2 regions of the Mesorhizobium oxytropidicola genome follow, and region 2 is predicted to be linked to the other one. Evidence: predicted binding sites of a transcription regulator. Region 2 holds the regulator's gene; the other holds the start of a gene.

Region 1 (14,834 bases), 330 kb from region 2:
GGCGACTTGCGGACAATCAGCCGAGCACCAGCAATTCCTCGAAATGCTTCATGTCGCGGAAAGCGCAGAAGGCGGGTGGCTTGATCTCGATCACCGGCGCCTGCCTTGCGAAAAGCGCAAGGCCATCATCGAACAGCGTCTGCCACGCAGCCGCCCTGTCGTCTGCCAGACGCTGGATCTGATAGGCGAAGGTGATGTGGAAGACATAAGCGTCGTGATCGGGATGCCGGTAGCCGAATGGCCCTGCCAGGGCATCGCGCCATCGACGCATGATGCGCACGTCCTCGTCCGTCGCGCCGGCCACGGTGAGGCCTGTGGGCACGACCTCGACCACCTTGATGCTGAACGGGCCGAAGCCTTCGAAACCCTTCAGCCGTTCCAGATAAAGCCGGGTCATGGCGTCAATGCTGGTGTCGAGCGGTACGTTCTGCGGCCAGTAGGGCAGGCGGCGGCGATATTCGATGATGCCCTGGAACAGCGTCATGTGCAGGCTGGAGACGGGCGTGAAGGCAAGCCGGTCGGCGTCGGGCATAGCCAGCATCTTGTCGCGCACCGCAAGCACCACGGCCTCGGACGGCGAACCGCTGACGAGATGGCTGACGACGGTGTTGCCGGGCTCGGTCAGGAAATTGCCTGAGGTGTCGTAGCGCGTGCCGAGATGCGTCGGCGGCATCGGATTGGAGCCGGCAAAGAATCCGGCGAGTGAGGGTGTGACAACGTCGAACATAGCGATCTCCTTGGGGGAGATGGCGTCCTGTCCGAGTCATGTGTCAAGGATGTGAACAGGCTCTCACATGACGATGATGTGAGGGACTATCCCTCGTATTTCTCCAGGAACGCTTCCGCAGAGAGCTCGCGAAAATCGTCGAGCGAGGCGCGCAGCCTGGCGTGGTCCCAGTCCCACCAGGCAAGCGCCTGGTAGCGTCCGGCGGTGCGGCGGTCGAAGCGTTCGCGGATCGGCTTTGCCGGCACGCCGGCAACGATGGTGTAGGGCGCGACATCCTTCGAGACGACGGCGCCGGCGCCGACCGCCGCGCCATCACCGACGGTGACTCCCGGCAGGACGGTCGAGCCGTGGCCGAGCCAGGTGTCGTGACCGATGGTGACGCGCTTGGCACGGCGCTGGGCAAAGAATTCGCTCTCGTGCTCGGCATCGTCCCAATAGTCCGAAGCGCGGTAGGTGAAGTGGTGCAGCGTCGGCCGCCAGGTCGGGTGGTTGGTGGCATTGAGGCGCACGCTTGCCGCGATGTTGGCAAACTTGCCGATCGTGGCGCACCACACGGCGCAGTCCTGCATCATGTAGGAATAATCGCCGAGTTCGCTTTCCGAAACCCGGCTGCGGTCGGCGATCTCGGTCCAGCGGCCGAGCGTAGAATTGTGCACTTCCGCCGTTGGGTGAACCAGCGGCGTCTCCGACAATTTCCTTGTCATGCGGCGAGTTTTCCCGGAGCAAAAGCGGTGACGTCGATGATGCGGTCGGCCACCGCCTCGCGCACATCATGGTCGTGGAAGATGCCAAGCAGAGCGACGCCTGCCGCCTTCTTGGCGGCGATGAGTGCAATCACAACGTCGCGGTTGGTGGCATCGAGTGAGGCGGTCGGTTCATCGAGCAGCAGGATCGGGTGCTCGGTGATGAAGCCGCGCGCGATGTTGACGCGCTGCTGCTCGCCGCCGGAGAAGGTCGCCGGCGGCAGTGCCCAGAGCTTTTCCGGCAAGTTGAGCTGCGCCAACAGGGCGCGCGCCTTGCCTCTGGCTGTCTCGCGCTCCTCGCCGCGCTCGACCAGCGGCTCGGCGACGACATCCAGCGCCGAAACACGCGGCACGGTGCGCAGGAACTGGCTGACATAACCGATCGTTTGCCGGCGCACGGCAAGCACGGTGCGCGGGCTGGCATGAGCGAGATCGATCAATCCATCCTCGTGCCTGACGATGATCTGGCCTTCGTCGACGGCGTAGTTGCCGTAGAGCATTTTCAGGATCGAGCTCTTGCCGGCACCAGACGGGCCGCCAAGCACAGTGCATTCGCCCGCCTTGATCGAGAACGAGACACCGGCGACGACAGGCAGTTTGATGCCATCGCGCAGATGCATGGTGAAGCTCTTGGCGACGTCGGAGACAACGAGGGGCGTCGGCATGGTTACACCTGCAAAATGGAAGAAACGAGAAGCTGCGTGTAGGGCGCGCGCGGGTCGTCGAGCACGCGGTCGGTGAGGCCGCTTTCGACGACGCGGCCGTCCTTCATCACCATCATGCGCTGCGACAGCAGACGCGCCACCGCCAGGTCGTGGGTGACGACGATGGCCGCCAGGCCGAGGTCGGTGACCAGTCCGCGCAAGAGGTCGAGCAGGCGCGCCTGCACCGAGACGTCGAGGCCGCCGGTCGGCTCATCCATGAACACCAGCCGTGGGCCGGTGACGAGGTTGCGGGCGATCTGCAGGCGCTGGCGCATGCCGCCGGAAAAGGCGCGCGGCTCGTCGTCGATGCGATCTTGCTCGATCTCGACGCGCGACAGCCAGTCGACGGCGGTGGCGCGGATCTTGCCGTAGTGGCGGTCGCCGACCGCCATCAGCCGTTCGCCGACATTGGCGCCGGCCGACACCGTCATGCGCAGGCCGTCCGCCGGGTTCTGGTGGACGAAGCCCCAATCGGTGCGCATCAGGAAGCGGCGCTCGGCCTCGCTCATGCGGTAGAGCTCGCGGAACTGGCCGTCGCGCATGCGATAGCTGGCGGTGCCGGAGGAAGGTAAGAGCCGCGTCGACAGGCAGTTGAGCAGCGTCGTCTTGCCGGAACCGGATTCGCCGACGACAGCCAGGACTTCGCCCGGCCACAGGTCGAAGGAGACGTTGTCGCAGCCGACGCGCGAGCCGTAGAATTTGGACAGCGCCGAAACGCGCAGCAACGGTTCGTCGGTCATTGTGCCGGCTCCCCTGTTTCTGAGGCAAAATGGGTTTCTGGGGCAGGGTTGGTTTCAGGGGCAAGGTGGCCGCGATGGCCGTCGGCCCGCCGCTTCTCGCAGTGGTCGGTGTCGGAGCAGACGAACATGTGGCCGCCATGGTCGTCGAGGATGACCTCGTCGAGATAGACGTTCTCGGCCGCGCACAGCGCGCAGGGTTGATCGAAGGTCTGCACCTCGAACGGATGGTCCTCGAAGTCGAGGCTAACGACATCGGTGAAGGGCGGTACCGCGTAGATGCGCTTTTCTCGGCCGGCGCCGAACAGCTGCAGCGCCGGCGAGCGGTGCATCTTGGGATTGTCGAATTTCGGCGTCGGCGAGGGGTCCATCACATAGCGGCCCTCGACCTTGACCGGATAGGCGTAGGTGGTGGCGATGCGGCCGTGCTTGGCGATGTCCTCATAGAGCTTCACATGCATGAGGCCGTATTCCTCCAGCGCATGCATTTTTCGCGTTTCGGTCTCGCGCGGCTCGAGGAAGCGCAGCGGCTCGGGGATCGGCACCTGATAGACCAGCACCTGGCCAGCGGTGAGCGGATGTTCGGGGATGCGGTGGCGGGTCTGGATGATGGTGGCGCTGGCGGTGTCGGTGGTGACAGCGACATTGGCGACCTTCTTGAAGAAGGCACGGATCGAGACCGCGTTTGTGGTGTCGTCGGCGCCCTGGTCGATGACCTTCAGCACATCGTCTGGGCCGATGATCGAGGCGGTGACCTGGACGCCGCCTGTGCCCCAGCCATAGGGCATCGGCATTTCGCGCGAGGCGAACGGCACCTGGTAGCCGGGGATGGCGATGCCTTTGAGGATCGCGCGGCGGATCATCCGTTTGGTCTGCTCGTCGAGGTAGGCGAAGTTGTAGGTGGCGATGTCGGTCATGGCGATCACATCCACATTGTGCTATTGAATTGGCGTCCAGGACGCGGAAACAGGGGCGAATTCAGATGAACTCCACCGGATGGATGCATCTCGGAATTGTGTTTCTGGTGTTCGCCGGCGTCGTTCTCTTTTTCCTTCGGCGCATGATTCTTCCCGCGCCAAAAGGGGGCTCTCACGGTGAGTCCATAGGCATCGGCAATGGTGACTACTCCGGGTATGATAGCTATGGCGGTCATTCCCACGACGGTGGCGGCCATGGAGGCGGGCACTAAGTTCATTGCGCAGCCTCCAATCCCTTGGCATAGCGCGCCAGCCGCTCGGTGAGCGTGCCGGTGTGCAGTTCGAACATGTGGTTGTCGTCGTCGTAGAAATAGATCGAGCTCACCCTCGACACGTGGGCGTGGCGGGCGCATGTCGAGGCCTAGTCTGCCGACGCGTTCGGCGTAGCGGTCGAAATCGGCGTCATCGATCTTGAAGGCGATGTGGTTGTAGCTGCGCTCGGGCAGCGCCTCGCCTTGCATGATGGCGATCCAGATGTCGCCGATCAGGAAGAATTTTTCGCGCGACAGCGAGAACAGCGCGGCGTCGCTGGCATAGACCTCGCGCGCGTCGAACACGCCCTCGAGAATGGCAGTCATCCGGTCGAGGTCACGGACGATGAAGGTCATGTGGGACAGGCCTTCGATCATTCCGCGGCCTCCCGCTTCTCTTCGACCTTCGCGGGGTTTTCGCGGGCTTCGTATTCGGCGCGCATACGGCGCACCAGATCGAGTTCGGCCTGGAAGTCGACATAGTGCGGCAGCTTCAGATGCTCGACAAAACCGGTCGCCTGGACGTTGTCGGAATGCGATATGACGAACTCCTCGTCCTGGGCGGCGGCGACAATGTCCTCGCCAAGTTCGGAGGCTCGCAAAGCCCGGTCGCAGAGCGCCATGGCCATCGCCTTGCGCTCGCTCTGGCCGAAGACCAGGCCGTAGCCGCGGGTGAATTGCGGCGGCGCCTTGACCGAGCCCTTGAACTGATTGACCATCTGGCATTCGGTGACCCGCACCGTACCGAGTGGCGCTGCGAAAGGCAGTTCGGGAACGTCGAGTTCCAGCTCGACCTCGCCGATGCGGATTTCGCCGACAAAGGGATGGTTGCGGGCGTAGCCGCGCTGGGTGGAATAGCCGAGCGCCAGGAGAAAACCCTCATCGCCACGCGACAATGCCTGCAGGCGGATATCGCGCGCCATCGGGAATTCCAGCGGCTCGCGGGTGATGTCGCCCGGCACGTGGTCCTGCGGCATCTCACCATCCGGTTCGATCAGGCCTTCGCGGGCGAGGATCGCCGAGACGCGCGGCATGGCTTGCGCTTCCGTCTCGCGCCGCAGGGGCTCGGCGACATCGGCGCCGGCGGCAAGCTCGGGATCGAGCAGCCGGTGCGTGTAGTCGAAGGTCGGGCCGAGAAGCTGGCCGCCGGGCAGGTCCTTGTAGGTCGCCGACACGCGCCTCTCGACCCGCATCGTGCCGGTGTCGATCGGCCTGGAATAGCCGAAGCGTGGCAGCGTGGTGCGATAGGCGCGCACCAGGAAGATCGCCTCGATCATGTCGCCGCGCGCCTGGACGATGGCGAGTGCCGCCAGTTCACGGTCGTAGAGCGAGCCTTCGCTCATCACCCGGTCGACGCCGAGCGCCAGCTGTTCGACGATCTGGTCGAGGCGCAGTGCCGGCACCGAACGGTCGCCGCGCCGGCGGTCGGCAAGCAGGCTGTGGGCGTTGGCGATTGCGGCCTCGCCGCCTTTTACCGCGACATACATCTTACGCCTCCATCGTCTTGATGCGCGTCGTGCGCGGCAGGCAGGCTATGCCTTCTGGCGTGGCGAGGATGATGTCGACACCGCGCGGAAAGCGCTTGTTGTTCTGCTTCCACTGTTCAGTGAAATGACGCGGCATCTGCGACGGCGCCATCGCGGTGCTGGTTTCGATGCCGGGGCCTTCGAGCAACAGCGGAGCGCCCGAGGTGAGATCGCTGACCTGGAGGATCAGGGTGGTCGAGCGGTCGGGATAATCCTGCGTTCCCTGCGAAAAACCGTCGAGCGCCATCATCTCGGCCGGCGTGGCGACAAAGGCGAAATGCGCGTCGGCGGGTGTGTTGGCCAGCGGCGCGCCGCAGTGGAAGCCAAGCCAGGAGATGACCGCGGCAGACGCGTGCAAGGCCGGGTCGAGCCAAAGCGGCGTGTCGTTGTCGCAGAGCGCCAACGCGATGGCGCCTGATGTTGTCGAGAGCGGCGCGGGCGGGCGGGCCAAGGCCGGCAGAGGCTGCACGCTGCCCGGCCGCGCCATCGCATCCATGACCGCGCGAAACACGGTCTGGGCGTTGAACACCGGATCGGCGAAACCGCCCTCGATCGATTGCGCTGCGATATCCATCAGTCTTCTCCGCGAACCATGGTGAAGAAATCCACCTTCGTCGCCGCCGTCTCGGCGCGGCGTTTTTCATGGGCAGTCGCGAGCGCCGACCGCAAAGGCGCGATCAGCCTGGCCTCGACCTCGGCGCGGCGGGCGGGGTCCTGCCAGAGCGCGTCGGCTATTGCCGAGAGCTTCGCCTTCTGCTTGTCGCGGCCAAGCGCGTAGCAATGGCCGACCTGTCCGGACGGCAGCCGGACCGTGGCGCGGGTGACGGTCGCCTCGCCGACATTGAACGGCGCGCCACCTCCGCCGATGCGGCCGCGCAGCGTCACCAGCCCGGTCTCGGGACCGCGCAGCAGTTCGGCTTGCGAAGGCAGGCCGGCCTCGTTCCAGAGCCGGACGATGTCGTCACCGCTCGATTGCGCGAGCGTCGCCATGGCGGCCTTGCGTTCGGCCTGGTCGCGGGCTTCCTGTCCTCGCATCGGCAGCATTCCTCTTTGCTAAATTTGTCTATTGATATAGACAACTATACAAATTATACATATTACCTAACGCGAGTCCATGACGGGTGGATGACAAACAGTAGAAGCTTGGGGGCGATTCATGATCGGAAGACAGGAAGCCGACAGCATCGAACGACGTAGCGGCGTCTCCCTGTGGCGGCAGATCGCCGACAGGATCCTGCAGGCGATCGCCACCGGCGATTTCGCCGAGAATGCGGCGCTGCCGCCGGAGGTGGCACTGGCCGAGCGCTATGGCGTCAACCGCCACACGGTGCGCAGCGCCATATCGGCGCTTGTGCAGGAAGGCGTGCTGCGGGCCGAGCAGGGGCGCGGCACCTTCGTGTTGTCGCGCAAGCGGCTGTCCTATCCGATCGGCGCGCGCACGCGCTTTTCAACGGGCCTGCAGGGGCAGACCTCGGAACGGCACATCGTGCTGCTCGCCTCTGCGGTCGAGCCGGCGAGCCAGCGTGTCGCCGAGGGGCTTGGCCTGGCCAGGGGCGCCGAGGTGATCAGGTTGGAGACACGCGGCGAGGCCGATGGACGGGCTGTGTCGCGCGCTGCCGGCTGGTTCGAGGCCAGACGCTTTGCCGGCATCGACAAGGCGATGGCTGAGACGGGCTCAATCACCGCGTCGCTGGCCCGCTTCGGCATAGACGACTATCTCCGGCAATCGACCGTGCTGTCGGCGCGCCACGCCGATGCGGCCGACCTTGCCGACCTCGACCTGCAGCCGGGCGCCATCGTGCTGGTCACGGTGGCCGTCAACGTCACGCCGGACGGCCAGCCGATCCAGTTTTCGGAGTCGCGCTTTCCGGCGGAACGGGTCGAGCTGAAACTGTCGGCGCTGTGAGCCGAACTCTGCCGACTATCCGATCTCGATCACAGCTTTGATCAGGCCAGACTTTTCATGCGCCCAGCGGGCGAGGTCGCGCGGCGTGCCATCGAGTGTGGTGCGGTGGGTGACCAGCTTGGCCATGGGCACGGCGCCGTTGCGGATCGAGGCGGCGACGTGGTCGAAATCGGCCTTGAGCGCATTGCGGCTGCCAACCAGCGTCATTTCGCGCTTGTGAAATTCCGGATCGGAAAAGACGATGTCGTCCTTGACGACGCTGACCAGCACCAGTGTGCCGCCATGCGCGACATGGGCGAAGGCCGATTGCACCGACCGGGTGTTGCCGGTGGCGTCGAAGACCACGTCGAAGCCTTCGCCTGATGTCGCTTCCCTGACCAGATCCGGCACCGCTCCGTGCGAGCCGTCGAGGATACTGAAACCAAGTTCGTTTTCGGCGAAAGCGAGCCGTTCCGTACTCATGTCGAGCAGCGTCACGTCGAACCCGGCGATGCGGGCAAAGATGGCGTTGCCGAGCCCGATCGGGCCGGCGCCGATGACCAGCGTGCGGGCGCCGGGCTCGGCGCGGGCGCGCCGCACGGCATGCGCGCCGATGGCGAGGAATTCGACGGCGGCAGCGTCGGCCAGCGACAGGCCGTTGGCCGGATAGAGATTTTGCGCCGGGACAAGAATATGTTCGCACATGGCGCCGTCGCGATGGACGCCGAGCACCTCGATCCTGACGCAGCAATTCGGCTTGCCGTGCCGGCAGGCGATGCATTTGCCGCAGGAGAGATACGGATTGATGACGACCGGTTCGCCGACGGCAAGGTCGACACCGTCACCGGTCTCGACGACCGTTCCCGACACTTCATGGCCCATGATGCGGGGATAGGCGAGGAACGGGTGCTTGCCCTCGAAAATGTGGTAGTCGGTGCCGCAGATGCCGACATGGCTGACCGCGATCAGCGCCCAGCCGGCAGGCGGTGCGACAGGCGCGGGGCGGTCTTCCAGGACAAGATCGCCGGGCGAGCGGCAGACGACGGCTTTCATGCTTCAATCCAGTCAGGGTTTGTAAAACGCCGGCCCATTTCATGGCGGGCCGGCGATCGGTCTTGGTGGTGATCACTTGCCGCCGCGGCGGCGCAGGCCGTCGAAATAGACGATGACGATGATCAGCACGCCAGTGATGATGCGCTGCCAGAAGGCATTGACGTTGAGCAGGTTGGCGCCGTTGTTGATGGTGGCGAGAATGAAGGCGCCGAGCAGCGGGCCGTGCACCGAGCCGACCGCGCCGAACAGCGAGGTGCCGCCGATCACCGAGGACGCGATCGCCTGCAGTTCCCAGCCCTCGGCCTGGGTCGGGTTGCCGATGCCGATGCGCGAGGCGAGCAACACGCCGACAAAAGCCGCGCACAGGCCCGACAGCGTGTAGGCCATGTAGATGGTGCGCTGGACATTGACACCGGACAGGCGCGAGGCTTCGGCGTTGGAGCCGACCGAGAAGAGGTAGCGGCCCCAACGGCTATGATGCAGGAAGATGTAGGCGGGAATGCCGACCAGGATGACCATCCAGAACAGATTGGGGACGCCGAGGAAGGAGTTGCGCGAGAACTCCTGGAAGGCATCGTTGTTGATGGAGATCGAGTTGCCGTTGGTCATCAGAAGGCCGATGCCGCGCAGCGACGTCAGCGTCGCCAGCGTGATGATGAAGGGCGGCAGGCCCATCTTGACGATGCCGAAGCCATGGAAAAGGCCGATGGCAACGCCGACCAGCAGCGTGATCAGGATGGCGAGGAAGACCGGCACGCCGGCATTGATCAGCATCGCCGCAATGACGGTGGCAAAGCCGACCACGGCGCCGACGGACAGATCGATACCACCGGTGATGATGACAAAGGTCTGGCCAACCGCCAGGATGGCGATCATCGAACCCTGACGCAAAAGGTTCGAGATGTTGTTGGCCGAGGCGAAGCTCGATGTCGACAGCGACAGGATGACCCAGAGCAGCACCAGCAGCGCCAGGAGCGTCAGCCCGAACAGGGCGTTGTAATTGCGCTTGGGCTTTTCGGCAGGAATCGCCTCGGTGCTCATATCTTTCCTCCCAGCTTTTCTTGTTTCTCGGCGAGCGCCTGTGTGAGAATTTCCTCGTGATCGGCGGTGCGGAATCCGTGTGTCGCCACCAGCTTGCCACGGCGGAACACGTGCAGCGTGTCGGCCAGCTCATAGACTTCCGGCAGATAGGACGAGATCAGGATGATGCCGGCGCCCTTCGACAAGAGCGCGCCGAACAGGCGGTAAATCTCGGCCTTGGTGCCGACATCGACGCCGACGGTCGGCTCGTCGAAGATGAACAGCTTGGCGCCATGCGCCAGCCATTTGCCGATGACGATCTTCTGCTGGTTGCCGCCCGATAGGCTGGAGGCCAGCGCATGGCGCGTCGGCGTCTTGATGCGGAGGTCGGCGATCTGGCGGTCGGCCTCGGTCTTTTCCTGCGCGCCGGAGATCAACAGATTGTTGGAGATGCGCTTGTAGATCGGCAGGTTGAGATTGAGCCCGACCGGCAAATTGAGGCAAAGGCCTTGATCGCGGCGGCTTTCCGGCGCCAGCGCCATGCCGAGCTTGATCGCGTCATGCTCGGAATTGATCTGGACCGGCTTGCCCTCCCACAGGATCTGGCCAGCCGACTTCTTGTGACGCCCATAGAGCGTGGTGACGAATTCGCTGCGGCCGGCGCCGATCAGACCGTAGAGCCCGACGATCTCGCCGGCGCGGACCGTCATCGAGACATTTTCGAAGCCCTTGCCCGACAGGTTCCTGGTCTCGACGATCGCAGCGCCGGGGGTGAAATGCTCCTTGTGGTAGACCTGCTCGATCGAGCGGTTGATCATCAGCTTGACCAGTTCGGCGTCGTTGGTCTCGCTGATGTTCCTGGTGCCGACCAGCGTGCCGTCGCGCAGCACGGAGACGCGGTCGGCGAGCTCGAAGACTTCCTCCATGCGATGGCTGATATAGATGATGGTCACGCCCTCGGACTTCAGCCGGCGGATCAGGGTGAAGAGCTGGTCGGCCTCCTTGCGGGTGAGGTAGGCGGTCGGCTCGTCGAAGATCAGGAATTTGGTGCCGCGCACGGTGGCGCGGGCGGCGGCGATCAGCTGCTGCTGGCCGATGGTGAGGTCGCCGAGCACGACATGCGCCGGCAGGTCGAAGCCGAGATCGTCGATGATCTTCTGCGCTTCCTTGACCATGGCGCGCTGCTGCAGGATGCCGAAACGCGAATTCTCCTCGCCGAGGAACATGTTGGCGGCGACGGTCAAATGGCGGCAGAGCACGACTTCCTGGTGCACGGCGTTGATGCCGAGCGCCATCGCCTCATGCGGGGTCGCCAGCGGCGCCGGCTTGCCTTCCCAGATGACCTCGCCGGAAGTGCGCGGCATGACGCCGGTCAGAAGCTTTATCAAGGTGGATTTGCCGGCGCCGTTCTCGCCGACAATGGCGTGGATTTCGCCGGACTTGAAGGCCAGCGTCACCGGTTTCAGCGCATGGGTGCCGGGATATTTCTTCTCGAGGCCGCGCAGTTCGAGGATCGTTCTGCCAGGCTCCAGCACAGGGGCTGGATGCAGGTCTTGCGCCGTCGATGTCATGACAATCCTCCCAGATTGGCCTCCCAGATTGGTCTCACGATCTGGCACGCGGCGAGGCTTTGAAATGCCCGCAAGAGCAACCTAGCCCAGGCTGGCGGATTTCCAAGCGATATGGCTGTCGTTTCCGGGGCGCGAGGCCCCGGAAACCAGAGCGGCTATGCCGGGGCTCAGTTGAGCTTCGGGTTGAGCAGCGCGTCGATCTTGGGTTCCTTCATATTGGCCTTGGTGACGAGGTTGGCACCGGTGTCGACATTGGCCTCGACCTTCTCGCCCTTCGAAGCGGCGAGCGCGGTCTTGATGCCGTCATAGCCCATCCGATAGGGATCCTGGACGACGAGGCCGGAAATGACGCCGTCATTGAGGAACTTGATCAGCTTCTCGTCGCTGTCGAAGCCGATCAGCCCGACCTTACCGGCAAGCTTGTTCTCGGCGATCGCCTGACCGACGCCCTGCGCCATGATCAGGTTGGAGGCGAAGATGCCCTTCAGGTCCGGATTGGCGGTGATCAGGTCGGTCGCGATGTTGAGGCCAGTGGTGGCCTGGCCGTCGGCATATTTGTCGGCGACCAGTTCGAGGCCGGGATATTTGGCCTTGAGCTGTTCCTTGAAGCCCTGGGCGCGCTGCTCGAGCGAGCCGGCGCCGGGCAGCGCGGTGATCAGGGCAACCTTGCCTTCGACCTTGCCGCCATTGGCCGCACCGATGGCCGCTGCAAGACCGTCCGCGGCGACGCGACCGCCCTGGACGTTGTCGGTGGTCAGGAACGAGGTAAAGGCCTTGGAGTCGGCGCTGGAGTCGATGCCGATCACCTTGACCTTGCTTGCTGCCTCGTCGATCGGCTTGCCGAGCGCCTTGGCTTCGGTCGGCGCGATGACGACGGCGGCCGGGTTGCCGGCGACGGCATTCTCAAGGATGGAGATCTGGCCGTTGACGTCGGTTTCAGCCTGGGCGCCGAGCTCCGGCACGTTGACGCCGAGATCCTTGCCGGCCTTGCGGGCACCGGCGAGCACGATCTGCCAGTAGAAGGACGTGGTGTCCTTGACGATGATCGGAATGGTCACGTCCGCCGCCGAAACCGGCGCCGAATGCATGACGCCGGCGAGCATCGAGGCTGCTGCCAGAGCCATCACGGCGCGGCGGTTGAGAATGCTGGTCACGAATTTCATAGGATTCCTCCCTAAGTCGCCTGGTGAACGTTACGGAAGCTCCGTTCGGATAGGCGTGGCCCAAACAGAACTTTATCAATAAAAAACATTTACGCTGTTTTTGATAGTGCATCGACCTGGACGATGCAAGCGGTGTTTCGCACCCGACCTCCCATGGCGGGCACAGACACATTCACACGCCGCTCCTCCCCGGACGCAGCCAAACGCTCCCGTTCCGTTCCGCTAACGCATGGAATATTAATTCCATGTGTTAGTCAATATGGAACATTCATTCTTTCTGTCGGGTCGCGGGTTTGTGAAGTCGTGCCTCTCCCACCAAAGCCCATAGTGCCGCCTTCACGCCAGCTCCTGCACCACCGTGTAGGGACGATATTTCTGGTATTCCGTCTCCGGCACGTCGATGTCGAGCAGGTCGAGGTTGCGTGTCAGGTTCGCCAGTTTGGCGGTGCCGGTCAGCACGGTGGCGACCGTCGGTTCGTGCAGGGGAAACTGGAACGCTGCCGCCGCCAGAGGGTAACCGCCTTCGCCGGCGATCTTCTCCATGGCATCGACCCGGTCGAGCATATCGCGGCTGGCCGGCAGATAGTCGAAATGCGCGCCTTGCACCGGCCCGGTCGCCAATATGCCGGAGTTGAAGACGCCGCCGATCACCAGTGACGTCTGCTGCTCGCGGCACAGCGGCAGCAGTTCGGCTTCGGCGCTGCGGTCGAGCAAGGAATAGCGGCTGGCGAGCAGGATGCAGTCGAGCGGCGCCCGGCGCATGACGTCGAGGCAGATCTGGACTTCGTTGACGCCAAGCCCATAGGCGGAAATCGTACCGGCCCGCTTCAGCTCCTCGAGCGCCTTGAGCCCCCCATCCATCAACTGGCGAAAGTGCAGCTCGGTCTTCTCGACGCCATGCGTGTAGACGCCGATGTCGTGCACATAGAGGATATCGATCTTGTTCAGACCAAGCCGCGCATAGCTGAACTCGACCGACCGCATGATGCCGTCATAGGAATAGTCGTAGTCGAGCGCGAATGGCAGCGGATCGACATAGGAATGATCGGGCACCTGGCCTTCCGGCACCGGGCGAAACAGACGTCCGACCTTGGTCGACAGCACGTAGGAATCGCGCGGCTTGTAGCGCAGGAAATCGCCGAAACGGCGTTCCGACAGGCCGAAGCCGTAGAAGGGCGCGGTGTCGAAATAGCGCAAGCCGGCCTCCCAGGCGCCTTGCAGTGTCTCCATCGCCGCCTCGCGCGAACAGGCGCGGTAAAGGCCGCCGATCGCGGCGCCACCGAAGCTGACCTCGGTGACCTCGAGCGCCGTCTTGCCGATGCGGCGTTTTTCCATGCAAACCCTCCCCCGTTGCCGGGCGCTGTCCAGCCCGGCAGTTCTACCACATATGCGTTGAATTCAGAGCGTCGCGCCGAGATGCCAGGGCACGAACTCGTTGTCGCCATAGCCGAAATCCTCGCTCTTGGTCTTGCGGCCGGAAGCCGTCTCGACGATCAGTTCGAAGATTTCGCGGCCCATGCCGGCGATGGTCTTTTCGCCCGAGGCGATGACGCCGCAATTGACGTCCATGTCCTCTTCCATCTGGTGATACATGGTCGAGTTGGTGGCGACCTTGATCGACGGCGTCGGCCGGCAGCCGAAGCAGGAACCGCGACCGGTGGTGAAGACGATGACATTGGCGCCGCCGGCGACCTGGCCGGTGGCCGAGACCGGGTCGTAACCGGGCGTGTCCATGAACACCAGTCCGTTGCCGGTGACCTTCTCGGCATAGCCGAAGACGCCATTGAGTGGCGTCTGGCCGCCCTTGGCGACCGCGCCCAGCGACTTTTCCAGGATGGTGGTGAGGCCGCCGCGCTTGTTGCCGGGCGACGGGTTGTTGTCGATCGAAGCGCCATGCTTGGCGACGTGATCTTCCCACCACTTCACATAGCCGTCGAGCTTCTTGGCGATCTCGGGCGTCGCCGCGCGGTAGGCGAGCAGGTGCTCGGCGCCGTAGATTTCCGTGGTCTCGGAGAGGATGCCGATGCCGCCGACGCCGGCCAGTATGTCGACAGCCGCGCCCAGCGCCGGATTGGCAGTGATGCCCGACATGCCGTCGGAGCCGCCGCATTGCAGGCCGACGACGATCTCGCTGACCGGGATCGGCTCGCGCTTCAACTGGCCGACTTCCTCGGCGATTTCGGCCAGCACGCCCATCGCCTTTTCCACCGATTTGCGTGACCCGCCGGCGTCCTGGATGTTGAAATGGCGTTTGCCGGCAGCCGCACCTTTCTGGCCGTAGAGGGTGAGCTGGTTGACCTCGCATCCGAGGCCGACCATCAGCACGCCGCCGAAATTCGGGTGGCGGGCATAGCCGGCGAGCGTGCGGTGCAGCACCATCATGCCGTCGCCAGTACCGCTCATGCCGCAGCCTTGCCCGTGGACGATCGGTACGAAACCGTCGATGCCGGGATATTTCGGCAGCAAGGTCCGGTTGG
Region 2 (14,834 bases):
AGGCATCCTGCGCCAGGATGATCAGCGAATTGGCGCCCTGCGAGATGAGGCTCTCGACATCGGTAAGCTGCTTGCCGGGATTGGACTGTGCGTCGGCGGAAATGTACTTGTCGCCGGCGGCCTCGATCGCCTTCTTCATCGCGGCCTCGTCAGTCTTCCAGCGCTCTTCCTGGAAGTTGGACCACGAAACGCCAATGACCTTGTCCTTCGCCTGCGCGACCGACGCGAGCGTCAGCGACATGGCGACACCCGCCAGGATGGCGGCTGTGAATCTCTTCATGATATTCCTCCCTGCGCCGCGTATGGCGCGACCAAACTGGCCCTAAGGCCGGCACAGAGGCTCTATTTTTTCGAGCCTCGAAAAACACTGATCCAACACCGGAACGCTGTCAACAACGATTCTGATGGATTTTGATGTCCCTGCGAATTTTTTTCGAGCCTCGGAATAAATAAATGACAGGACGGGCCGCTTCTGCCAGTATTTGACCGTGTCGCACGCGGCGTTTGAGGGGCCGGAGGAACCGCGGCGACCGGGAGGATGTGGGAAAACATGTCGGTCGGAATCCGTCACGACGATCTGCGCCGGCGCAACCGCGCCATGGTGATTGCGGCCGTGCGCCGGGCCGGCCGGCCCTCGCGCACCGAGATCGCCGCGACCACCGGCCTCAGCCATTCGACCATATCGGCGATTTCCTCCGATCTGATCGGTGAAGGCATCCTGGCCGAAGGCAAGCCGAGCGAGGCCGGCTCGCTGAAGCGCGGCAGGCCGCAGGTCGGCCTCGGCCTCAACCCGGAGGCCGCGGCCGTCATGACCGTGGTGCTGTCGCTGAATTTCCTGTCCGTCGCGGTCATCGACTATGCCGGCCAGGTGATATCGGAGGAACAGCGCCGGCTGGACACGCTGACCATGTCGCGCGAGGCGCTGATCGGCGAATGCGTCGCCATCGTGCGGCGCCGCCTCGATGATCCCGATATCGACGTGCGCAGCGTCGCCCGCATCGCACTGGCAATCCAGGGCATCACCGACACCGAGGCCCGGGCGATGCTGTGGTCGCCGATCACGCCACAGACCGACATCGCCTTCGCCGATATACTCGAAGCCGAGTTCGGCATCCCCGCCACCATGGAAAACGACTGCAACATGATGGCGGTGGCGCTGCGCTGGCGCGATCCCGAGCGTTACCGCGACGACTTCATCGCCATCCTGCTTTCGCACGGCATCGGCATGGGGCTGGTGTTGAAGGGCGAGCTGTTCACCGGCACCCATTCCTCGGGCGGCGAGTTCGGCCACATGATCCATCGGCCAGGCGGCGCGCTCTGCCGCTGCGGGCGGCGCGGCTGCGTCGAGGCCTATGCCGGCAACTACGCCATCTGGCGCAATGCCCGGCAGCTCGGTGAGGACACCGAGCCGGTCGCAGATGTCAGCGACGCCCAGATGCGGGCACTGGCCGCGACGGCGCGGGAACGGGACGGGCCCGAGCGCGAAGCCTATCGTAAAGCCGGCGAGGCGCTCGGCTATGGCCTCGGCAGCCTGTTCGCGCTGATCGATCCCGCACCCGTCGCCATGGTCGGCGTCAGCGCCGCCGCCTTCGACCTGATCGAGCCGGCATTGCGCGAGGCGATCGCCCAGACCGCTGGCGGCCAGCACTCGAAATCGATTTCCTTCGACACCGAACCGAACGAACTGCCGCTGATCCGCGAAGGCTGCGCCATGCGCGCACTGACCTTCGTCGACCAGGAGATTTTCGCGCCGGGCGGGCAGGGTAAGTCAGGCGTTGCCGGCAAGAACGTTGCCTGAGTAACGCGCAGGGATATGTTGAGATTCAGGTCAGGCCGAGTCGAGAATGGCGGGTTCCGAGAACCGGAACGGAGCGGACATTTGGGTCCGTGAGTACCGGAAGCGCGGGAAACCGCCATTCGCAGGCCGGCATCACCTGAATATCAGCATATCCCTAATCCTCGCGGATCGCGTAGCCCGCCCCCCGAATGGTCCTGATAACATCGGGCATGCGGCCATTGTTGACCGCCTTGCGCAGCCGGCCGACATGCACGTCCACGGTGCGCTCGTCGATGTAGATCGTCTCGCCCCAGACATTGTCGAGCAACTGGCTGCGCGAGAACACGCGACCGGGATGGCGCATCATGAATTCGAGGAGGCGGAACTCGGTCGGCCCGAGCCGGATCTCGCTCTTCTTGCGATAGACCCGGTGCGATTCGCGGTCGAGCACGATGTCGCCGACCTTGAGCACGCTGGACAGAACTTCCGGCTTGGCGCGGCGCAGCAGCGCCTTGACGCGAGCCATGAATTCCGGCGTCGAGAACGGCTTGACCAGATAGTCGTCGGCGCCGGTCGAAAGGCCGCGCACACGGTCGCTTTCCTCGCCGCGCGCGGTCAGCATGATGATCGGCAGCCGCTCGGTCTCGGGCCGCATCCGCAGGCGCCGGCAGAGTTCGATGCCGGACACCGCCGGCACCATCCAGTCGAGCACCAGAAGGTCGGGCACGTTTTCCTGCAGGCGGATTTCGGCTTCGTCGCCGCGTGTCACCACCTCGACCTGGTAACCCTCCGATTCCAGATTGTAGCGGAGGAGCACGCCAAGCGGCTCCTCATCCTCCACCACCATGATGCGTGGTGCGATCATCGATTGGTTACCCCTGCGCTCAGGCCGCCGGCGCCGACATCGCCGTCTCGTCCTGTTTTGGACGGTTGGCGGGCAGTTGCGTGCCGGTCAGGACATAGTACGCGTTTTCGGCGATGTTGGTCACATGGTCGCCGATGCGTTCGAGATTCTTGGCGCAGAACAGCAGATGCGTGCAAGCCGTGATGTTGCGCGGATCCTCCATCATATAGGTCAGCAGTTCGCGGAAGACGGAGGTGTATTTGACGTCGATGCGCTCGTCGTCGGCGCGCAGCTTCGCCAGCGCGGCGGCATCGCGCGCCGCATACTCTTCGATCACGCCCTGCACCTGGATCAACACCAGCTGCGCCATGGCGTCGATGGAGTGCGAAAGATCGCGCGGCGTGGCGCTGAGCCCGACGGTGCCGACGCGCTTGGCGATGTTCTTGGCAAGATCGCCGATGCGTTCGAGGTCGCCGGCCATGCGGATCGAGCCGACGACATGACGCAGATCGTCGGCCATAGGCTGGCGCTTGGCGATCAGTGTGATGGCGCGGTCGTCGAGCTCGCGCTGGCGCGCATCCATGATGGCGTCGTCGGAGACCACGCGCTGTGCCAGAGCATTGTCGGAATTCAGCAGTGCCTTGGTGGCACCGCCGACCATCGAGCCGGCGAGATCGCCCATGTCGCTGATCAGCCTGCTGATCTGTCCGAGATCCTCGTCGAAGGCTGCGACTGTATGTTCGGCCATGATCCTGGTCCTCGTATGCGTGCGATCAGCCGAAGCGGCCGGTGATGTAGTCTTGCGTGCGCTTCTCGCGAGGCGACGTGAAGATCTTCTCGGTTTTGTCGAACTCGACCAGTTCGCCCAGATACATGAAGGCGGTCTGCTTCGACACGCGCGCCGCCTGCTGCATATTGTGGGTGACGATGACGATCGTGTAGTCGGCTTGCAATTCGTCGATCAGCTCCTCGATCTTGGCGGTCGACAGCGGGTCGAGCGCCGAGGCCGGCTCGTCGAGCAGGATGACTTCCGGCTTCACCGCCACGGTGCGGGCGATGCACAGCCGCTGCTGCTGGCCGCCCGACAGGCTGAGGCCGCTGGCATTGAGCTTGTCCTTGACCTCGGTCCAGAGTGCCGCGCGCTTCAGCGCCTGCTCGACACGGCCGTCCATCTCGGCCTTGCTGATCTTCTCATAGAGCCTGACGCCGAAAGCGATGTTCTCGTAGATCGACATCGGGAACGGCGTCGGCTTCTGGAACACCATGCCGATCTTGGTGCGCAGCAGGTTGAGGTCCTGCGAGCGGTCGAGAACGTTCTGGCCGTCGAGCAGCACCTGGCCCTCGGCGGTCTGCTTGGGATAGAGCTCGTAGATGCGGTTGAAGACGCGCAGCAGCGTCGACTTCCCGCAGCCCGAAGGGCCGATGAAGGCGGTGACGCTGCGTTCGGGCAGCGACAGCGTGATATCCTTCAGGGCCTTCGACTGGCCATAGTAGAAGTTGAGGTTCTTGACCTCGATCTTGGCCTTGGCCACCGCCTCGGCGGCGATCGTCATGTCTGGAGACAACATCTGGCTCATTTGTCCTCTCTGCGTCCGGTCAGGCTGCGCGCAAAGATGCTGAGCGCGAGAACCGTCAATGTGATGATGAGTGCGCCGGTCCAGGCCAGCTGCTGCCATTCCTCGTAAGGGCTGAGAGCGAACTGGAAGATGGTGACAGGCAGGCTGGCCATCGGCGCGTTGAGATTGCTCGACCAGAACTGGTTGTTCAGCGCCGTGAAAAGAAGCGGCGCCGTCTCGCCGGAGATGCGGGCGATGGCCAGCAATATGCCGGTGACGATGCCGGAAAGTGCGGCGCGGTAGGCAACCGAGCGGATCACCACCCAGCGCGGCGCGCCGATCGCGGTGCCGGCTTCGCGCAAGGCGTTTGGCACCAGATTGAGCATGTCTTCAGTGGTGCGCACCACGACCGGGATGACCAGGATGGCAAGTGCGACGGCGCCGGCGATTGCTGAGAAATGCCCCATCGGCCGCACCATCAGCTCATAGACGAACAGGCCGATGATGATCGACGGAGCCGACAAAAGGATGTCGTTGATGAAGCGCACCACGGTGGTGAGCTTCGAGAAGCGGCCGTACTCGGCCATGTAGGTGCCGGCCAACACGCCGATCGGCGTGCCGACGATGATGCCGATGATGGTCATCACGATGCTGCCGTAGATGGCGTTGAGCAGGCCGCCGGCATCGCCGGGCGGTGGCGTCATTTCCGTGAAGACCGACAGTGAGACGCCGGACAGGCCCTTGTAGAGCAGGGCGCCAAGGATCAGCGCCAGCCAGGCAAGGCCGATGCCGGCGGCAACGACGCACAGCGTCATCATCACGCCATTCTTGCGCTTGCGGCTCTGGTGAAGCGATGCGGCTGTCGACATCGGTCAGGCTCCGGTGCGGGCGTCAATGCGCATCAGCATGTAGCGGGCGATGGCAAGGATCAGGAAGGTGATGACGAACAGGATCAGGCCGAGCGCCACCAGCGAGGAGGTGTAGAGATCGCCGACCGCTTCGGTGAATTCGTTGGCGATGGTCGCCGAGATGGTCGTTGCCGGCGCAAACAGCGACGTCGAGATGCGGTGCGCGTTGCCGATGACGAAGGTCACCGCCATCGTTTCGCCGAGCGCACGGCCGAGAGCGAGCATGACGCCGCCCATGATGCCGATGCGCGTGTAAGGAATGACGACCCGGCGCGTGACTTCCCAGGTCGTGCAGCCGATGCCATAGGCCGATTCCTTGAGCACCGATGGCACCGTATCAAAGACGTCCTTGGTGATCGAGGTGATGAAAGGCAGGATCATGATGGCCAGGATCATCGCCGAGGTCAGCAGGCCGATGCCGTAAGGGGGACCGGCGAACAGGCCGTTGAGGCCCGGAACGCCGTGGAACACGCTGATGATGAAAGGCTGCACCGTCGTCTGCAGGAACGGCGCCAGCACGAACAGGCCCCAGATGCCGTAGATGATCGAAGGGATGCCGGCCAGCAGTTCCACCGCCATGCCGATCGGACCTCGAAGCGGGCGCGGGCAAAGCTCGGTGAGGAAGATGGCGATGCCGATACCGAGCGGCACGGCGATCAGGATGGCTATGGCCGAGGTGATGATGGTGCCGTAGATCGGCGCCAGGGCACCGAACTTCTCCGTCACCGGGTTCCAGCTTTCGCTGGTCAGGAAGGAGAAGCCGAAGGTCGACAGTGCTTGCCAGGAACCGGCTACCAGAGAGATCGCAACGCCACCGAGCAGGACCAGCACCAATATGGCGGCGGCGCGGGTCATTCCATGGAAGATCGAATCGGTCAGCGCGAACCGTCGAACGGTGGCGTCGCGCGAACCTCTAACGGCTGGCAAGGCTTCCTGGACAGCGCTCATGTCAAGCTCGGCTCTTTCAAGTTGATGAGAAAAGGAGCGCCGCGAACGCGGCGCTCCTTCAGACGATATTACTCGCCGGCGTAGACGGGCTTGCCGCCGGCCTGGATGTCGGCCTTCCACGAAGCCTTGATCAGGTCGACGACGCTGTCGGGGATCGACACGTAGTCGAGCGCCTTGGCGGTTTCCTTGCCGTCCTTGTAGGCCCAGGCGAAGAACTTGAGCGCTTCGCCGGTGGCAGCGGCATCATCCGGAGCCGTGTGGATCAGCACCCAGGTGGAGGCAGCGATCGGCCAGGTGGTGTCGCCGGGCTCGTTGGTGATGATGACGTTGAAGTTCTTGGCAGTCTTGAAGTCGGCATTCGAAGCGGCAGCGCCGAAGGATTCGAGCGACGGCTCGACGACCTTGCCGGCTGCATTCAGCATCTTGGAGTAGGACAGGTTGTTCTGCTTGGCATAGGCGTATTCGACGTAGCCGATGCCGCCGTCCGTCTGCTTGACGGTGTTGGCAACGCCTTCGCTGCCCTTGGCGCCGACGCCCGTCGGCCATTCGACGGCGGTGTCCGAACCAACCTTGTCCTTCCAGTCGGGCGAGAGCTTCACCAGATAGTTGGTGAAGTTGAAGGTGGTGCCCGAGCCGTCCGAACGGTGGACCACGGCGATCGCGGTCGACGGCAGCTTGAGGCTGGGGTTCAGCGCCTTGATCGCGGCGTCGTCCCAGGTGGTGATGGCGCCGAGATAGATCTGGGCGAGGGTCTTGCCGTCGAGGACGAGTTCGCCCGGCTTGACGCCAGTGAGGTTGACGATCGGCACGATGCCGCCCATCACCATCGGGAACTGCACGAGGCCGTTCTTTTCCAGATCGGCATCGGACATCGGCTTGTCGGTGGCGCCGAAGGTCACGGTCTTGGCGATGACCTGCTTGATGCCGCCGCCGGAGCCGATCGACTGGTAGTTGAGGCCGACGCCGGTATCCTTCTTGTAGGTATCAGCCCACTTGGCGAACACCGGATAGATGAAGGTCGAGCCGGCGCCGGAAAGGTCAGCTGCGATGGCTGCGGAAAGGGTGAAGGTAGACGCTGTAGCCATTGCAATCGCAACGGCCGCCGAGCGGATGAAATGTCTCATGTGGCCTGCTCCTGTTCGGAAGATGGTCTCTCGGCGCCATTCAAAACCGGCGCCCGCTGAGGCCAATAGACTTCGATTATTACAGTCGCATGACAGTTTCATGTCAGCCCGGTAACGCGTCGCTGGCACTCGAAAAGACGGTGACGGCAGATGGTCGTGGCCAGGTCCAGGTTTGCCCCCGAAATCAGGGACTTGAGCCATCCGCCGGCTGCGGCCACCGCCGGATTCGGCGGGGCTTTCCCAGGTGAAGAAAATCCGGACGGGAGTGCGTTGCTCAAGGCCAGAGCGTGTCGTGGCCGGGCCATCGCCAAAAACAGGTCCGTTGGGGTAGGTTGACGCTGTCTCTTTCCGGCGGTCGCTGCTCCCGCCCGTAACTGCAAAAGGCGGAATTCGATTTTGCTATTGTTCCGACTCGGCGCCGCCTTTGGTATGGTGCGATCGCACCATAGGCATTGCACGTAGGGGTAGCAGCAAATCCGCGATTGATTCCCTCGGCTTGCCTCTTCAGATCCTTGGAACCGGGCGACGCGCGCTGCTATCCCGCGCTGCGCTGGACCTGGCGGCTGGCGCCGAGCCAGCGCTCGACTTCTCCAGCAGGGCCCTGGGGCTGATCGGCTTGGGCAGATAATCGTCCATGCCCGCCTCAAGGCAGCGTTCGCGATCGCCCTTGAGCGCATGCGCGGTGACGCCGACAATCGGCACATGCGTGCCGGTTTCCTGCTCCAGTTGGCGGATCGCGGCGGTCGCCTCGAGCCCGCTCATCTCCGGCATCGAGACATCCATCAGGATCATGCACGGATTGAGCTTGCCGAAGGCGTCGAGCGCCTTGCGGCCATTGCCGACGATCTCGAAGCCGTAACCGGTCTCGCCAAGAATCTGGGTGAAGACCATCTGGTTCACCTCATTGTCCTCGGCCACGAGGATATCCAGCCTGTGTCCGCCATCGCCGGTGGCAGGCAGCCTCGGACGAACCGGCGGCGGCTGCAATTGCGCGCGTTGTTCGGACAGCGCCAGTGGCGGCCGCTGGGGAGCATCAAGTCTCTCGGTTGCAAGCTGGACCGGGATGTCCGTGGTGTGGCGATGGCGCTGGATGGTCGCGACCAGCGTCTCCAGGAGCACGGAGGAGCGCGCCGGCTTGATCAGCTGGGCGTCGATGCCGAGATCGCGGTAACTGGTGTTGGCGAGCGACTGGTCGACCGAGGTCAGCATGATGATCGGCGTCTCGGCAAGGCCTTCGGTGTTGCGCACGATGCGCGCCATTTCGGCACCGCTCATCTCTGGCATCTGGTAGTCGAGCACGACGCAATCGACAGGCACGCCATAGGCGGCGGCCGCGATCAGCACCTTGAGACCCTCGGCGCCGCTTTCGGCCGCGCAGGAATCGAACGTCCACGAAGTCATCTGCTCGGTCAGGATGGCTCGGTTGACGGCATTGTCGTCGACGATCAGCACGCGTGCGCCGGTCACGTCCACCGGCATGATGCGCTGCCCGTTCTGCTGTCCGGCCCTGGGCAACGTTACCGTGAACCAGAAGGTCGAGCCCTTGCCCTCGGCGCTCTCGACGCCGATCTCGCCGCCCATCAGTTCGACCAGCCGTGAGGTGATGGCAAGACCTAGCCCGGTGCCCTCGTGCCGCCTGGTCGAGGAGGTGTCGACCTGGCTGAATTTCTCGAACACCAGTTTCAGTTTTTCCTCGGGGATGCCGATTCCGGTGTCGGTGACCGAGATCGTCAGCCTGGTTCCGGTTGGGACCCTCTCGCCGGTCACATCGACCAGCACATGGCCTTCATCGGTGAATTTCACCGCATTGCCGAGCAGGTTGGTGACGATCTGGCGGATGCGGCCGACATCGCCGATGAACAGGCTTTCGAGCCTCGGCTCGACGCGCACGATGAGCTCGAGGTCCTTTTCCTTGGCCCGTGTCGACACCAGCGTCGCCACGTCCTCGATCGCCTCGGCAAGGTTGAAGGGCGCCGGATCGAGCACCATCTGGCCGGCATCGATCTTGGAGAAATCCAGGATGTCGTTGATGATGGTCAACAGCGCGTTGCCCGACTTGACGATGATGTCGGTGAACGTCTTCTGCTTCGGATCGAGATTGGATTTGGCCAGGAGTTCCGCCATGCCCAGCACACCATTCATCGGCGTGCGGATCTCATGGCTCATATTGGCAAGGAATTCCGACTTGGCGCGGTCGGCGAGCACGGCGCGCTGGCGCGCCTCGCTGAGCTCCGCCTCGCGCATCTTCAGTTCCGTGATGTCGGTGGTCGATCCGATCAGGTAGAGCGAACCGTCCGACGCGATCATCGCGCCCTTGCGCGCGAACTGACGCTGCCATCGGGGAGTGTCACACTCTCCTCGATCTCCTGGGTATCGCCGGTGCGCAGCACCGCCAGATCGCCGGCCACGAAAGCCTCGCCATCCGGCCCGAAGATCTCGATGTCTGTCTTGCCGATCGCATCTTCCCTGCCGAGACCGGTCAGGTCGCACCAGCCCTTGTTGACATAGAACTGCCGGAGATCGGAGCGCTTGGCGTAGATCGACACCGGTACATTATCGATCAGGCTGCGGAACACCTCGTTCTCGCGCATGCTCTCTTCCAGAGCCCGCTCGCGCGCCTTGACGTCGGTGATGTCGGTGCTGGAGCCGACCAGATGCACCGATCCGTCAATGGCCACCAGGCGGCTCTTGCGCGTCATCAATTGCCGCACCGTGCCGTCGCGGTGGGTGACGGGCTCCTCGACCTCGCGCACGGCGCCGGTCGCCACGACATCGGTGTCGTCATGGCTGTAGCCTTCAGCGTCCTCGGCGCCGAACAGCTGGCGATCGGTCCGGCCGATGACGTCTTCCTTGGCGAGGCCGGTAATCGCGCACCAGGCCTTGTTGACGAATTCGATGCTCAGGTCCTGCGCCTTGATGAAGGCGGCCACCGGCAACTCGTCCATAACGTGCCGGAAGAGATCGATCTGGCGCATCGAGTCGCGCAGCGCCGCCTCGCGGCTCTTGATGTCGGTGATGTCGACACGCACGCCGATGAACGTGCCGTCATCGGTGCGCATGTCGTAGACCTGGTACCAGCGTCCATCGGCATTGAGCCGCTCGTAGGAAGAATTTGGCAGGTGGTAGCGCGCCAGCATGCTGTCGAGCCAGCGTTCGGAATCGGCCTCGTACAGCGTGTCGATGCCGGCATCGCCGCTCGAGCGGAAATAGCCGACCGAATGGCCGAACTCCAGCGCCTCGCGGAAGCTGCGGCCAGGCTGCCAGAAGGGTTTCAGCGCGGGCAGCGAGTCCTGCAGCTTGCGGTTGGCGAAGACGAACTTGTCGTCGCGGTCGTAGATGATGACGCCGGCCGGCAGCGATTCCAGCACGCTGGCAAGATGCCTGCGCGCATCCTGTGCCTCGGTCTCGCGGCCCTTCATGTCGGTGACGTCGACATAGGAGATGAGCCGCTTGCCGCCGGGCAGCGGCGCCAGCGATGCGACAAGCGTGCGCCCGTCATTGTGCGGCAATTGCCTGGAGCCGGCGACGCCAGCCCTGATTTCGGCTTCGCGCTCGGCCGTGTGACGTTGCCAGGCAATTTCATCGGCGCCGTAAGGGTCGATGCCGCGGCTGGCTTCCATCAGCTCGCGGAAGGCCGAGCCGATGCCGGCGCGGCCGGGATCGATCCTCCAGAAGTCATAGAAGGCGCGATTGATGACTTCGGCACGCATATCGGCATCGAGGACGAGAACGCCGATCGGCATCTCATCGACCATGGTGCGCAGATTGACGAAGGTCTCGGCGATTTTGGCGTTGGCGCTCTCGATCTCGGCATCGCGACGCTTGAGTTCGGTGACCTCGTAGTAGGTCAAGAGCCGCTTGCCGCCGGACAGCGCCGTCACCGAGAACATCATCGTCCTGCCGTCGGCATGGACAAATTCGCGTGGCGCGACGGAGCCGGCGCGAATCTCCTCGATACGGGTGGCGAGGTAGCGCTGCCACGGCTGTTCGTCGATGTCGCCATAGATGCCATTGCGGCGGTTGAGTTCCATCAGCCGGCTGAACGGAGCGCCGACGGTCACGGCATCGTCCGGAATCCTCGACAGGTCGCGATAGGCCTTGTTGACGATCAGCGTGTCGAGCTTGGCATCAAGAAGCACGACGCCCATGTGCATGGCGTCCATCGTCCGTTCCAGATCGGCAAGATGCCGGTCGGGTTCGCTGCCCGACAACGGGTTCTGCTCCACGGTCTCGAAGGCGCTGGCCAGCGCCGTGACATTGCGGCCTATGCCGCGATAGCCGGCAAATTCTCCTTCGCTGTCAAACCGTGGGAAGCCTGACGTCAGCACCCAGCGGCAGTCGGTGCCGCCGCCCTTCAGTTCGTAGACGAAGTCGCGGAACGGCCGGCGCGCCTGCAGATCCTCCAGATGCGCAGCCGCGCTGTGGTTGCCCTTCAGGACCTGGTTGAGGAAATCGAAGCGGAACCGGCCAAGCACATCGGCCGGATCGATGCCGGTGGCCGCCTGGTAGGTGGGGGAAAGCCAGGAGAACCGCAGTTCGGCGTCGGTCTCCCAAACCCAGTCCGAGCCTGCCTCGACCAGTTGGCGAAGCGCATCGGTCGAATCCATGTCCGCGCGCGGTGGCGCATCGCGGCGATGTACCGCCTTGCCGGGCTCACGCTTGCCGCGCGCGCCGATTGTTTCGTCCGCTTCCGCCATGCTGTCCCCACCCCGAAAATCAAGGCCGAACCCTCCCTCCGCGGTTCGTCGGCGGAATGTGCCCGAGAAGCATTAACGATCCGCTAACCTTAACGGCGCAACCAGCGCGTTCCTCCTGCGTTATTCAGTCCGGTTGTCGGGCGTACCAAGGCCGCGTTATAAGCCCGTGCAGGGGTGTTGCTAATGTATGGACGGATAGGGCCTTTCTTGCTGGGCGTGGTGCTGCTTTTCGGCAGTGGCTGTTCGCGCAGCTATGACGGCACGGTGATCATCCCGCGGCCGCTCGACGCCAGGCGCTTCTGGGACCGGCCGCCGCCCAATATCGACTACGCACCGCAGGCCGACAACGGCGCCTTTCCGGTGCCGCCACAGCCGCCACCCGGACGACTTTCTGATCGCAGGGTTTTGAAGCCTGCCGTGCATAGACGGCACCAGACGCGATTTTCGCCGCCGCCTCCCCCGCCCTCGGACTCGGATTCGCAAAAGCAATTGGCTTGCAGGAACGTGAGCGCGCCAGGCCAACGGGTTCGCATGGTCTGCGAATAGGAGCAATTCAGGGAAGCTGCCCGCCGGAGCCTCACAGCGGACAGGCCTATAGCGATGCCGCGCCCTTCTTCGGTTCCTTTGCGCCAAGCTTGTCGAGCGCAAGACGAACCTGGCGCAAATCGTCCTGCCAGCCGTCATCATCGCCCATGGAACTCTCCGACGCCGCCCGCTGCAGGCCGCGCGCCTCGGATTCGATCTCACGCAGTTCGGCGACCTTCTCGTCATTGGTCAGTGAGCCGTCTTCGACGATCTCCAGAACCCGCATTTCCCTGAACGTGGCCATGGCGTTTCTCCTGGCTGATGTCGATCACAACGCCGTGAGCGCCCCTCTGTTCCAGACGGTTCTATAGCCGGCTGCACCATGACAGCCTGCTGCAAGCTGTTATCCGATGGATGCGCAGAGAGGGGCGGTCATTCAGCCGGGAAGAAGGCCGGGCCGACCACGCGCACCGGCCGCTTGCTGGCCTCGATCGACTGCAGCTGAGCGACAGCCGCGGTCTCGGTGCCGGATTGCGGGATCGCCGCAACGTTGCCGAGGTCCGGCTTTGGCTGCGGCAGGGGAATGACGGCGTTGGTCATGTTTGTCGGCGTCACCGTCCTTGCCCGCAATTCGGCAACGCGCTGGTAGTAGCGCTTGACGTCGCAGGCCTTGAAACTGGCATCGTCGCGGTAGCGGAAAGCCGACGGCAGTTCGGTATAGGGTTTGCGCGTATCGAGCGCGACCATCTTTTCGGTTTCAAGACTGGCATCGCTGAGCGTGTAGAGATCGACGGCCGGATCATCGCAGATGTAACGGCACTGATCGGCCATATCCTTGACATCGTCGTTGCCGGCAAATTGCGACTTTGGCGCGGGAAGAAGTAGCCATCCGACAGGCGCACGCAAAACAGCATCGCATTGCCGGCATAGATTGCTCCGCCGGACTGGGTCTTCGGCGCCGGGCGCTCCTTCGCCCCGGACGTGCAGCCGAGCGCCGCGAACCGTGCCTGCAGGCCCGAAATGTCCCGGCCAGAATTGGATGCGGCGGCCATCTGGCGCAGCACCTCCGTGCGGTTTCTGGCAAGGTCGGCACAAGCGTTGAAGAAGCCGCCCGTGGCGCTTTGCGCCGTGCATCTGCGTTGCCTCTCCAGGCCCTGGATCGCCGCAAGCTGGCGGCGCAGTTGCGCCAGTTCGGGGCTCGCGCCCCCACCGCGGCCGCCAGAAAGCAACTGACCTCTGATGGCGCTGCAACTATCCGCGTAGGAAGACGCCGTGCCAAGCGCAGAGGCCGCCACCGTCACCAGTGCGATCATCATGAGAAACCAGAAACGGATCATCGGGGCGACGTTGTCCTTGTTGCTGACGGACTGGAATCGCGTTCTTTCGACTTGGATAATCTATAACTAAATGAGCTATACCTAATAATTGAAGAGTTACGACATGAAACAGACTTTCATCTAGTGTAATAGGATCGCTCCTGTAAATTCGATATTACATTTTTATTTCAAGATTGAGACGAACCGGAAAACAATGCGGCCAGTCCGGCGGCTGTCGAAATCGCTGGACCATGGGCCGCAGGGGCGAACGATCAATCCGGCGTTACCGGCACCTGACCTTGAAACCTTTGCCTGACTGCCGCGTTGATGGGCAGAGGAGAACGCAGATGTCGATCCACTTCACGGTATCGGAACTGACAAGAAACCTTTTTCATTCTCTCGGGCTGGATCACGAGCGCGCGCCACGACCGCTCAATCCCGAGCAAAATCTGTTGCTTGAGTGCTATTTGGCCGGACAGATTCCGGAATCGGCCTGGAGCGACTACGTGTTCGAGACACCTGATCTGGCACGGCATGCCGAGGTCCGGCGCCTGAGCCATTGAGCAATTGGTTCTGGAAAGCCAGCCTGGCGGAGGCGTGAGGCCTTACCAGGCAATCTGTCCGAAAGCTTTCCCTCGCCCATGGACATCAGGAATGTGTAGCCAAGTGCCGCCATTTCTCACTGAAAGGTCGGCGGCAACAGCTATTTCTTCGGAGAAACCAGTTGCAACGTGAAGACGTTGCCGCCGACGCCCTGCGCCAAAGCCGGTGAAAAAGTCAGGGGCGTGCAATTCTTGACGGCGGCAATGGCCGCGTCGATGAATGCCTTCCGCGCCTTGTCATCGCCGGCGACTTTGACGGCGGTCGGCCGTGGCGGACCGATCAGCGAGCCGTCGCGCTTGAAGCTGAAGCTCAGGGTTACGGTCGAATTCCCGGCGTCCGCCGGCGGCGTCCAGCACGCCTGGATCGCGTCCCCGACATCATCCATTGTGTTGAGCACTGCTGCCTGTGACGGGAGAAGCGTCCCAGCCAGCATTCCACCTGCCATCATCAGCATTGCCGCCACGCATTTCATCGCAAGCCCTCATCTCTCTCCAGGCCGGCATTCCGAGCCGAATCCGCTGAAAGCGATGTTAGAG

Evidence for each region. Region 2 encodes PhoB, which activates phosphate uptake and scavenging genes when phosphate is short. Its sites were predicted from a motif close to TGTCATNNANCTGTCAT; they were not measured.
Region 1: phnF (phosphonate metabolism transcriptional regulator PhnF) is a predicted target of PhoB. The motif match lies at 6,780-6,796, and genes of this name have one in related genera.

Annotation. Positions count from the first base shown of each region.
Region 1 is NZ_CM149692.1:1,950,430-1,965,263, forward strand. It holds gene AC0V8S_RS09775 (DUF1868 domain-containing protein) at 17-727, opposite strand; gene AC0V8S_RS09780 (DapH/DapD/GlmU-related protein) at 814-1,431, opposite strand; gene phnL (phosphonate C-P lyase system protein PhnL) at 1,428-2,135, opposite strand; gene phnK (phosphonate C-P lyase system protein PhnK) at 2,138-2,914, opposite strand; gene AC0V8S_RS09795 (alpha-D-ribose 1-methylphosphonate 5-phosphate C-P-lyase PhnJ) at 2,911-3,828, opposite strand; gene AC0V8S_RS09800 (hypothetical protein) at 3,834-4,106, opposite strand; partial or broken gene fosX (FosX/FosE/FosI family fosfomycin resistance hydrolase) at 4,103-4,517, opposite strand; gene AC0V8S_RS09810 (carbon-phosphorus lyase complex subunit) at 4,514-5,626, opposite strand; gene phnH (phosphonate C-P lyase system protein PhnH) at 5,628-6,239, opposite strand; gene phnG (phosphonate C-P lyase system protein PhnG) at 6,239-6,700, opposite strand; gene phnF (phosphonate metabolism transcriptional regulator PhnF) at 6,822-7,571, shown strand; gene AC0V8S_RS09830 (zinc-binding alcohol dehydrogenase family protein) at 7,587-8,603, opposite strand; gene AC0V8S_RS09835 (ABC transporter permease) at 8,676-9,644, opposite strand; gene AC0V8S_RS09840 (sugar ABC transporter ATP-binding protein) at 9,641-11,194, opposite strand; gene AC0V8S_RS09845 (ABC transporter substrate-binding protein) at 11,362-12,357, opposite strand; gene AC0V8S_RS09850 (aldo/keto reductase) at 12,694-13,692, opposite strand; gene AC0V8S_RS09855 (UxaA family hydrolase) at 13,756-14,834, opposite strand, start outside.
Region 2 is NZ_CM149692.1:1,616,814-1,631,647, reverse strand. It holds gene xylF (D-xylose ABC transporter substrate-binding protein) at 1-280, opposite strand, end outside; gene AC0V8S_RS08195 (ROK family protein) at 551-1,798, shown strand; gene phoB (phosphate regulon transcriptional regulator PhoB) at 1,953-2,642, opposite strand; gene phoU (phosphate signaling complex protein PhoU) at 2,662-3,369, opposite strand; gene pstB (phosphate ABC transporter ATP-binding protein PstB) at 3,395-4,198, opposite strand; gene pstA (phosphate ABC transporter permease PstA) at 4,195-5,046, opposite strand; gene pstC (phosphate ABC transporter permease subunit PstC) at 5,050-6,033, opposite strand; gene pstS (phosphate ABC transporter substrate-binding protein PstS) at 6,102-7,157, opposite strand; partial or broken gene AC0V8S_RS08160 (PAS domain-containing protein) at 7,693-11,854, opposite strand; gene AC0V8S_RS08155 (hypothetical protein) at 12,071-12,400, shown strand; gene AC0V8S_RS08150 (hypothetical protein) at 12,447-12,683, opposite strand; gene AC0V8S_RS08145 (DUF2865 domain-containing protein) at 12,812-13,210, opposite strand; gene AC0V8S_RS08140 (hypothetical protein) at 14,043-14,258, shown strand; gene AC0V8S_RS08135 (hypothetical protein) at 14,399-14,770, opposite strand.